Regions from separate parts of the Chamaesiphon sp. OTE_75_metabat_556 genome, predicted to be linked through region 1. Evidence: riboswitches for the same ligand, from Rfam matches in the RefSeq annotation. Region 1 holds a riboswitch; the other holds the start of a gene.
The links. A riboswitch is a leader RNA that binds a small molecule or an ion and turns the genes downstream of it on or off. The one in region 1 is predicted to bind cobalamin.
Positions count from the first base shown of each region.

Region 2: it holds a riboswitch for cobalamin, as region 1 does, so the genes downstream of both, cobG (precorrin-3B synthase) here and RMO27_RS20305 (energy-coupling factor ABC transporter permease) in region 1, are expected to answer to the same signal.

Region 1 covers NZ_JANNDR010000508.1:76-4,396, forward strand. Annotated here, with positions in the region: partial or broken gene RMO27_RS20295 (CbiQ family ECF transporter T component) at 1-352, opposite strand, end outside; gene RMO27_RS20300 (energy-coupling factor ABC transporter substrate-binding protein) at 352-672, opposite strand; gene RMO27_RS20305 (energy-coupling factor ABC transporter permease) at 653-1,396, opposite strand; cobalamin riboswitch at 1,456-1,634, opposite strand; gene RMO27_RS20310 (hypothetical protein) at 1,891-3,222, opposite strand; gene RMO27_RS20315 (hypothetical protein) at 3,283-3,747, opposite strand; partial or broken gene RMO27_RS20320 (caspase family protein) at 3,834-4,321, shown strand, end outside.
Region 2 covers NZ_JANNDR010000566.1:16,100-20,971, forward strand. Annotated here, with positions in the region: gene cofH (7,8-didemethyl-8-hydroxy-5-deazariboflavin synthase subunit CofH) at 14-1,177, shown strand; gene RMO27_RS22235 (hypothetical protein) at 1,328-1,537, opposite strand; cobalamin riboswitch at 1,779-1,929, shown strand; gene cobG (precorrin-3B synthase) at 1,981-3,444, shown strand; gene RMO27_RS22245 (precorrin-8X methylmutase) at 3,586-4,239, shown strand; gene RMO27_RS22250 (precorrin-2 C(20)-methyltransferase) at 4,239-4,872, shown strand, end outside.

The sequences.
Region 1 (4,321 bases):
CCCGCATCAAGCCATTGTGACTGAGGTAAATGTACCCATTGCCAATCGGCAGTTGCCAGAGGACATCGAGTTGGAGATTCGCCGAAATTCGATCGACATACTCGAACACTAAAGCTGGCAGACTCGTTATCAGAAATATCGAGACTCCCAACAGCATCGCCCCGTAAACTTGGGGAGGAATGCCCGCATAAATTACAATCCACACACTCATCCAGATTAAGATGACAATCTGCACTGGATAGTGACTGAGGAGGGCAATCACTAGCACCGCCAAGGCAAAGCAGAGCTTTTGAGCTGGTGGCAGATGGCGCAGCCGACTGCTATATGCCAGAGTGTCAATGTGGATATTCACTAATCGCGATGTTCCGGAGCTGTAACGGTTTCATCGCTTTTGCGGCGTTCGGTGCGACCTTTGTATAAGCCTAAAATATAACAAGTCACTCCCGATCCGATCGCGGCTTGGGTGGCAAATAAAAAGGTTTCGATTTCACCGCCAGCAGGTTTGAGTATCGGCTCGAACCAAGGTTTGTATCCAGGTTTGACTTGTTCGATCGCCGTGATATTAAGACTATCTGTGGCCTTAAATTCTTTGCCTTGATACATCAAGATTGGAGCCATTGACAAGATGACTGCACCACTGAATAGCAAGATATTAGTTGATAATTTCTGCATCTAAGTTTCTGCCTTTTTGAAATAGTCCGAGGATTTTTAGCTCTTGTTGGCCGTAGTCCTGAAGCCAGTTCCAGACTAATACTGTTAACAACCCCTCACTAATTGCCAAGGGGATTTGCGTAATTGCAAATACACTGACAAATTTAACAAAAGCTGCCATAAACCCACCTTGTACTGCCGGAAAAGCGAGTGCCAATTGCACCGCAGTTACTAAATAAGTACACAAGTCTTCCAACATTGAAGCTAAAAATACCGCAACTTTCTGATGCCCAGTTTTGGCGATCGTCTGGTAGACAACATACGCAACCATCGGGCCGACAATGGCCATCGAAAACGCATTTGCACCCAATGTTGTCAATCCACCATGTGCGAGTAGTATCGCCTGAAATAGCAACACCAACCCACCCATGACGGACATCGCCAAGGGGCCGAACAGAATTGTGCCCAGTCCTGTGCCGGTGGGGTGAGAGCTACTGCCACTGACAGAGGGGATCTTGAGTGCTGAGAGGACGAAGGTAAAGGCTCCAGCTAAGGCGAGGAGTAGTTTGAGTTCTGGATGCGCTTGGGTAATCCGGTTGATGGAGCGTAAACCCAAAGCGAAGAAGGGTAAGGCTGCTACCCACCAAAATACCGCCCACTGGACGGGTAGATAGCCTTCGGCAATGTGCATCGCATGAGCGGGGGTTGGCGAGCCAATGACTAAATAGCTGCTCAAGCCAACCATTGCTAACAATGGGGCAATTTTTCGATATGGAGATGTTGTCACCTTGAACCTCGCAGATGAACTTGATTGCGGATACCAATGGGTGTTCTGACTTAGTTAATTCAAAATCAAACCCGATCTCCAGATCGAATTATGGGATCTCGAACACATTACAGTTGCGGGACAGCGTTGGAGTTGGCACCAATCTTTCCCCATTGATTTCCGTGGCTGTTGACGACAAAGTGCGCTGTTGTGAGTGGTTTGGCCAACTGCTGGATTCATCCTAGCATTTTAACTGCCAGCTCGATCGCCACAAGTGAACGGAGAGTTTTATCGGCTCGATTTCGGGTGGTTGGGGTTGGAGTGCGATCGATCGCCACTGGCGGTTTGGCATCGAGTAGATCGGACGCTACAGTTCGATCTCGATTTTTGCTAGCGAACAGCTCGCACCGCTGAATTAGTGCGTAGATATCGCCAGAAAATTGAGATCGAAATTTGATTGCGGTGCTAAATACTTAGTCTTTCGGACGGATTTTTCGACCCTTAATCTCGACCCACAGACATTTTAGCGATAACATTACCCCCCCTAAGAGCAGAATAGTCCCAATCGGCATGACCACGCTGCCAAACCAAAAATTATTACAAATATGGGGGACTTCTGGTTCTTTGGAAACGCTAAAAACTGCTTTACATTTTTTGCCATCATAATCAAATAAGGTACTGATTGCGGTACCTGCACCAATCAGCGTAACTAGGTTTTGAAAGTTGAGATCGCGTTCGGATTTTTCGATTTCAATCTGACTGCGTAGCGCACTAATATTCGTTTCCAGCAATTTTAGCCCAAGTTGCATGTTCTCTGTATCTTTATCGATTTGAGCCAGATATTTTTTTTCAGCTAAATCACCAAATCGATCTAGAAATTCGAGATCGTTGCTTTGAACTGCCTTGGTTTTGATCTGTTCTAGACGGTTTCGGTAATTAACGAGATTAATATTAATAATTTGTTTTTGAAATGAGAGATTTAATAGATCACTCGTATAAGCATTGAGAATTTTTTTAACATCATTGAATAAGACCTGCAAATCAACTAACTTGACATTGATATTCTGGCTGTTCTGAATTTTTGATGCATTATCTTCAACTTTTTTATAATGATAAATCAAAGATTCTTTAAGAGCACGGCTTTGATGATAAGCCCACGAGATCTTATGGCTATAGCAAAATAAACCTATCCAATCTGTGTAAAATTCAGCAGCTTTTTCTAGTGTCGATCGATCGGGGAATAATATAATTAATACGCGATCGCTAGCCACAGATGGCGATCCCCAGACTTCAAAGATTTGGGCATCTAAAAATGTGCCTTTACCTCGGATTTCCGGTGTCTCTTTAGTTGTGAACAATGCTTGGTAGCAATCGATCGCGATCCTCTCTGGATCTGGGTGTGCTGCGGTCAACCAGCCGGAAACCGTCCAAGTTCTCCCAATTGTTAAAGCTTTAGATGCGGCAGCTTTAGCAATTTCTGTGGCGATCGAACTAAACGAGTCGATCGATTGAGGCTCAGTTAAGTTATTGACCGAACAATCAATTTGCAAGCCATAAGTATCATTGAGGAGTACCGGATAGTAATATCCTTCCAATCGCAGATCGACAGGCTTGAGCTTGATTCTGGTAGGTGTTGTTAATTCTAGATATTCAGTTTCAATTTCAGTGTTTTTGAAATCTAGACCTGAAGGTAATCTAGTCAGAAACGCTTGATAATTTTGCGTAATTTCATCAGCACTAGCATTGAGCGGACTCCTGAGATCGTAGATAAATAAGTCAATCGTTGGATAGAATAGCTCATTCATATATTAGGGCAAGAGAATATTTTTGCAAGGCAAAATGTAAATAATGCCGATCTTGAAAAATCATAGGCTATTTTGATTTAAAAATTCTTTGACTCGATCGAGAAAAGTATATTCTTGGACTTTTTGCTCGGGGCAATCTGCTTGATTGACCGCAATTACCACATTATTCAATTGCTGCTCGTAGCCTGTTGCTGGTGTTACTGGGGTCATTCCTTTGGCAATTAACGGCGATGCATCCACACTCGATCGCTCGTTTTTTTCCGTTGTCAGTAGTAAATCGATGGGAATTGCTCCCGAACGATCGAGCTGTTCTTTGTACGATCGGTAGAATTGAAATAATTGGGGATTACCTTGGATAGTCTGGATCAGATCGGCTTCGAGATGACTCGTCCAGGCTTTGGGTTGAATGTTTAAATCTTTAGCAACTGTCTGTAATTTTTCTTTTTCAGAAGTGCTCAAGACGTCTGAAAAATCCCGTAGTGCCAACAGATATGCTAAGATTGTATTACTGTTTGTTACTTCCATAACTTTTACCTCAATTAGATGAGGTAATATATCTTGACGTTCTTAACGTAACACTTACCAGACTGAGTTGTCAGCCAAGCTGAAATATGACTTCACATTGGGAAGCATTAGTTGTCGGCATTAATTACTACCCGCATCATACCACCCTCAAGCCATTGACTGCGGCGGCTAATGATGCCGAAACGATTGCGGTGCAACTCGAACGATATGGGTTTCAAACCTTTCGCGTCCACCGACTCCCACGGATGGCCGATCGCAAGGGTGAATTGCACATCGATACCGAGGCTGGAGTCGTCAAGATTCAAGAATTGAGAGAAGCGATCGCCAACTTACTCAATCCCCCCGATCGTCATCCTCCAGAAACAGCTTTATTCTTTTTTTCGGGTCATGGTTGGCGTCAAACGATCGATGGTCGAGAAGAGGTATTTTTAGCCACCAGTGATGTACTGCCGAGCGATTGTAACTATGGTATTTCACTCAGTGAGTTAGGCCATCTGATTCAAACCAGCCCCGTTAAAAATCTGATTATCTGGTTAGATTGCTGTTATAGCGGCAAAGCAATCGAGTATCTGCC
Region 2 (4,872 bases), on a different contig from region 1:
GGATATCATTGCTATGTCTGAAATCGCCACTTCACCTATCGCTTCAGACGTTAACACGATCGAGGGGATACTCGATCGAGCCTTGCAAGGTGGGGATATTTCCACCGCAGATGCACTGCTATTGCTGACTCAAACCGATCCAGCTATTATCGAACAGATTCGAGTAACAGCCGATAAGTTACGCCAACAACAAGTTGGCGATACCGTTACCTACGTTATTAACCGAAATATCAACTTTACCAATATTTGTGAACAGCACTGTAGCTTCTGTGCGTTTCGCCGCGATGAAGGTACCGAAGGCGCATTCTGGCTGAGTACCGAGCAAATTTTAGCTAAAGCCGCCGCCGCAGTAGAACTAGCAGCAACAGAAATCTGTATGCAGGGCGGATTGCATCCAGGTGCCAAGATTGGGGGTCGATCGCTGACTTATTATGTAGAGTTAATTACTGCGATTAAAACTACCTTTCCTCAGCTTCATCTTCATGCTTTTTCCCCTCAAGAAGTCGAATTTATCGCGCGTCAAGATGGATTAAGCTATGCCGATGTCATTATCGCCTTACAACAGGCTGGGGTAGGTTCGATGCCAGGTACGGCGGCGGAAGTATTGGATGATGCGGTACGGCGAGTCATTTGTCCCGAAAAGATCGATAGTGCGACTTGGATCGAAATTGTTACCGCCGCGCACCAATTGGGGATGCCGACGACAAGTACCATGCTAGCTGGACATATCGAGACTCCCAGCCAGCAAATCGCCCATTTCGATCGATTAAAACAAATTCAACTCCAAGCAATAGATACTCGATCTCCGACCCGCATCACCGAATTTATTATCCTCCCCTTCGTCGGCGAATCAGCACCTGCTCCGCTCCGCAGTCGCGTCGGCCGCGATCAACCAATTTTAGCTGACAATCTATTGCTAACTGCTGTAGCCCGAATCTTCTTGGGCAACTATATCCCCAATCATCAACCCAGTTGGGTCAAATTGGGTCTAGAAGGTGCGAAAACCGCCCTAACCTGGGGATGTAACGATCTGGGTGGAACGTTGATGGAGGAGCATATTACCACGATGGCGGGAGCTAAGGGTGGCACTTGCCTATCAGTGGCGGATCTACAAGGTGCGATTCGATCGATCGATCGCAACTATTGCCAACGCAGTACTCTGTATGAATTAATCTAGAGTTCGCAACATTGAGATCTTCCCAGTTGGGGCTGCTGTTCGAGGCCAGCCAAAACAAGAGCGATCGAATTAAATTCGATCGCTCTTTAATAAAATTTAGATATTTAAAAGTTGTTATTTTAGAGGGTGGGAAATTTTTTGCTGAATAACCTATGCGCGGACTCTCTGCAAGGCTTGGAGCTGGGATAGCAATGTATCAACTTCCGCTTGAAGTTCGAGGAATTTTTCTTGTCTGTCGGCTGGATATAAAGCCTTCATCAATTTAGCAACTTGCTGTTCGTGCTCTGAAGTAACAGATCCAACCGCGCGATCTGCGGTGGTTGCTACGGGAGCATCTAGGGTCAGGGGGCTGAAAGACATAGCTTTTGATAGTTATTTATACTTACTCACTCACACTCCAGCCAATTGTAGCCTGAATTCCCCGATTTGAGGATTTTGGATTGTGGAGATTTCCGAACTATCGACCTAGGGCGATGTGAATGTAATCTTGATGACGGGTCGATCGAGTGATTGTTCCACTAGGGAGACGGGGGACTGGGGGCAATGATGCTTACATCTAAACCTATTATTCCCTATCCACTATCCACTATTCACTATCCCCTAAAGCCTAAAACCTAAAGATCCCCATCTCATGTTAAATTGATGAAGCTTGGGGATCGGGGAAGTCTGGTGAGAATCCAGGGCTGTGCCGCAACTGTGATGGAGCGCGAACGCTTCGAGTCAGAATACCGTGCTTTGAGCGTACCCATGCGGTACTCACATTCACTATTTCCTTGCGTCGCATGGGGAAGGAGTTAGAGTCAGTGTCTGCTATCGAACCATTTGCTTTGACAGAGACGATCTCCAGGATCTGTCCAGATATTTATCATCCAGCGATCGCGCGTGATGGCTTGTTGACTCGGTTGCGAATTCCGGGTGGCGTGTTAAATGAATTACAATGTCGGATGATCGCCGAGTTACTAGAAACGATCGGCTTAGAGTACGTCCAAGTTACCAATCGTGCGAACTTACAACTGCGATCGCTATCACAAGATTTAGATCGAGATTTATTAACCAAATTAACTGAGTGTGGATTGGCAGCAAGTAATACTGCTGTCGATGGCATTCGGAATATCATGCTCAGTCCGACAGCAGGAATTGACGCGCAGGAATTAATCGATGTGCGCCCGTTAGCTGCTGCTTGGCTGGAATACTTAGATCTTCACCCTGAGTTGGGTAGCTTATCGAATAAATTTAGTGTCGGTTTCGATGGTGGCGGGAGCGTTGGCATTCTCGATCGACCCAATGATATAACGCTACTCGCGATTGGCAAGGATGAATTTAGTCTGCATCTAGGCATGGGCAACCGTGGTGAAGCTCCGCAACCTGTGGGGGTCAATTTAACCACCGATGAATGTTTGCCGATGTTGGCGGCGATCGCGCAGAGTTATCTCCAGGGCATCACGGTAATTGGTGGAGATACGCGGCGAAAACCAAGACTGCGGGATGTCATTAGTGATGATGGTTTGGCTGAGTTTGGCGAACTAGTCCGACGAGAATTCATAGGTTCTAGGCAATTTGTTTTTAAAAACACCTCACTCGATTCCGCCAAACGGACGCTCCGCGAACGAGATTATATCCAGGTAAATAACGATCTTCATTTAGGTGCGCAGCAGCAACGGCAACCAGATCGATACTATGTGGGTGTCGTCTTGCTGTTGGGGAGGTGGACTGTAGCGCAAATCAAAGGTTTAGAATCGATCGCGGTGCAGTATGGTAGTGGGACTATTCGCCTCACCCCTTGGCAAAATGTGATTATCCCCGATGTCCGATCGATCGATCTGAACACAGTCCAGGGATTAATTAACGATCTAGGTTTAGTGCAAACAGCCACTCATCCGAGCAGTTTGTTGAGAGCCTGTGCGGGTGCGACTGGTTGCCAGTTTAGTGCGACTGATACTCAAGCCGATGCGATCGCCCTATCTGAGTATTTAGCCGCTCAATTTACGCTCGATCGACCGTTGAATATCCATTTCAGCGGTTGCGAAAAATCTTGCGCTCAACCCGATCTGGCGGATATAACCCTGTGGGGCGAGGCAGAAACTTCCGAACGAGGTAGTCGCTATCGATTAGAAATTGGTGAGGTTAGAGCCACATTCGAGCAGGAATCAAGGGATCTGTTACCCCCCGAACGCATCCCGATCTTCGTTGGGAAACTAATCGAGGATTATCAACAGCGAAGATTAGATGCTCAAGAATCATTGCCAGCATTTATCAACCGTCAATGAGTCTGCATCATCATCAAAATCCGAACGGCAGCGGAAATCGATCGCCAGATAAATTAAACATTAACTCTATGATCTTTCCCCGCGCCCCGCTCCCCGCAGTGAGCGTAATCGAACTCCCAACTCCCAACTCCCAACTCCCACATGTCATCCAAAATCACCATTCCCGCTCCCCTACAGTACATCCGCGATGGGGCGGAAATTTATCGCCAATCTTTTGCCACGATTCGATCGGAAGCCCAGCTCGGTACCTTACCAGCCGATTTCAATACTGTCGCAGTGCGACTGATCCATGCGTGTGGGATGATTGATATCGTCGGCGATCTAGATTACTCGATCGATGCCGTGCGGGTTGGACGCAAGGCACTGGCAAGTGGGGCACCAATTTTATGCGATGCGCGGATGGTAGCAGATGGCGTGACGCGTACGCGCTTACCTGTAGAAAATCGGGTGATTTGTACCCTCCCAGATCCCCAAGTCCCGGCTTTAGCCGCCCAATTAGAGAATACGCGATCGGCTGCGGCTTTAGAACTATGGCGACCACATTTGGCTGGTGCTGTAGTCGCGATCGGCAATGCTCCCACGGCTCTATTTAGACTGCTTGAAATGCTCGACGAAGGCGCACCCAAACCCGCACTGATTCTCGGTTTCCCCGTTGGATTTGTCGGCGCGATCGAATCCAAAGCCGCCCTCGCCGCCGATAGTCGGGGCGTACCGTTTCTGACAATTCACGGACGACGGGGTGGTAGCGCGATGGCTGCTGCTGCTGTCAATGCACTAGCCACGGAGCAGGAATAATGGTTGCAATTCAGACGGGAAAATTATACGGGATTGGGGTTGGCCCTGGCGATCCGGAGTTGTTGACACTCAAAGCATATCGACTCTTGCAGGCGGCTCCAGTAGTTGCCTACCAAGCCGCAACCGACCATCAAAGCGTAGCGCGCTCGATCGTCGCACCCTATCTCAAAGGCGACCAAATCGAAGTCTGTTTTAATTTCCCCCGCGCCCTCGATCCCGAAGCCGCTTATGAATTGTACAGTGAGGCGATTAAACCGATCGCGGCACATTTGGGTGCGGGACGCGATGTGGTGGTCTTATGCGCTGGCGATCCGTTATTTTACGGCTCATTTATGTATTTATTTACCCGCTTAGCCGATCGATTTATCACCGAGATTGTCCCTGGTATCTCATCGCCAATGGCGGCAGCAGCGGCGATTGGTATGCCTTTATGTTATCAAAATGATGTATTTAGCGTCCTCGCCGGTACCCTTTCAGCAAAAGCGTTAAGAGAGCAATTAATCAATGCAGATGCAGTCGCAATTATCAAGCTCCGCCGTCATTTTGAGAAAGTGCGGCAGGTCTTAAGTGAACTAGATTTATTAGATCGCGCTAAATATATCGAACGCGCCACGGCTAAGGATCAGCGGATTG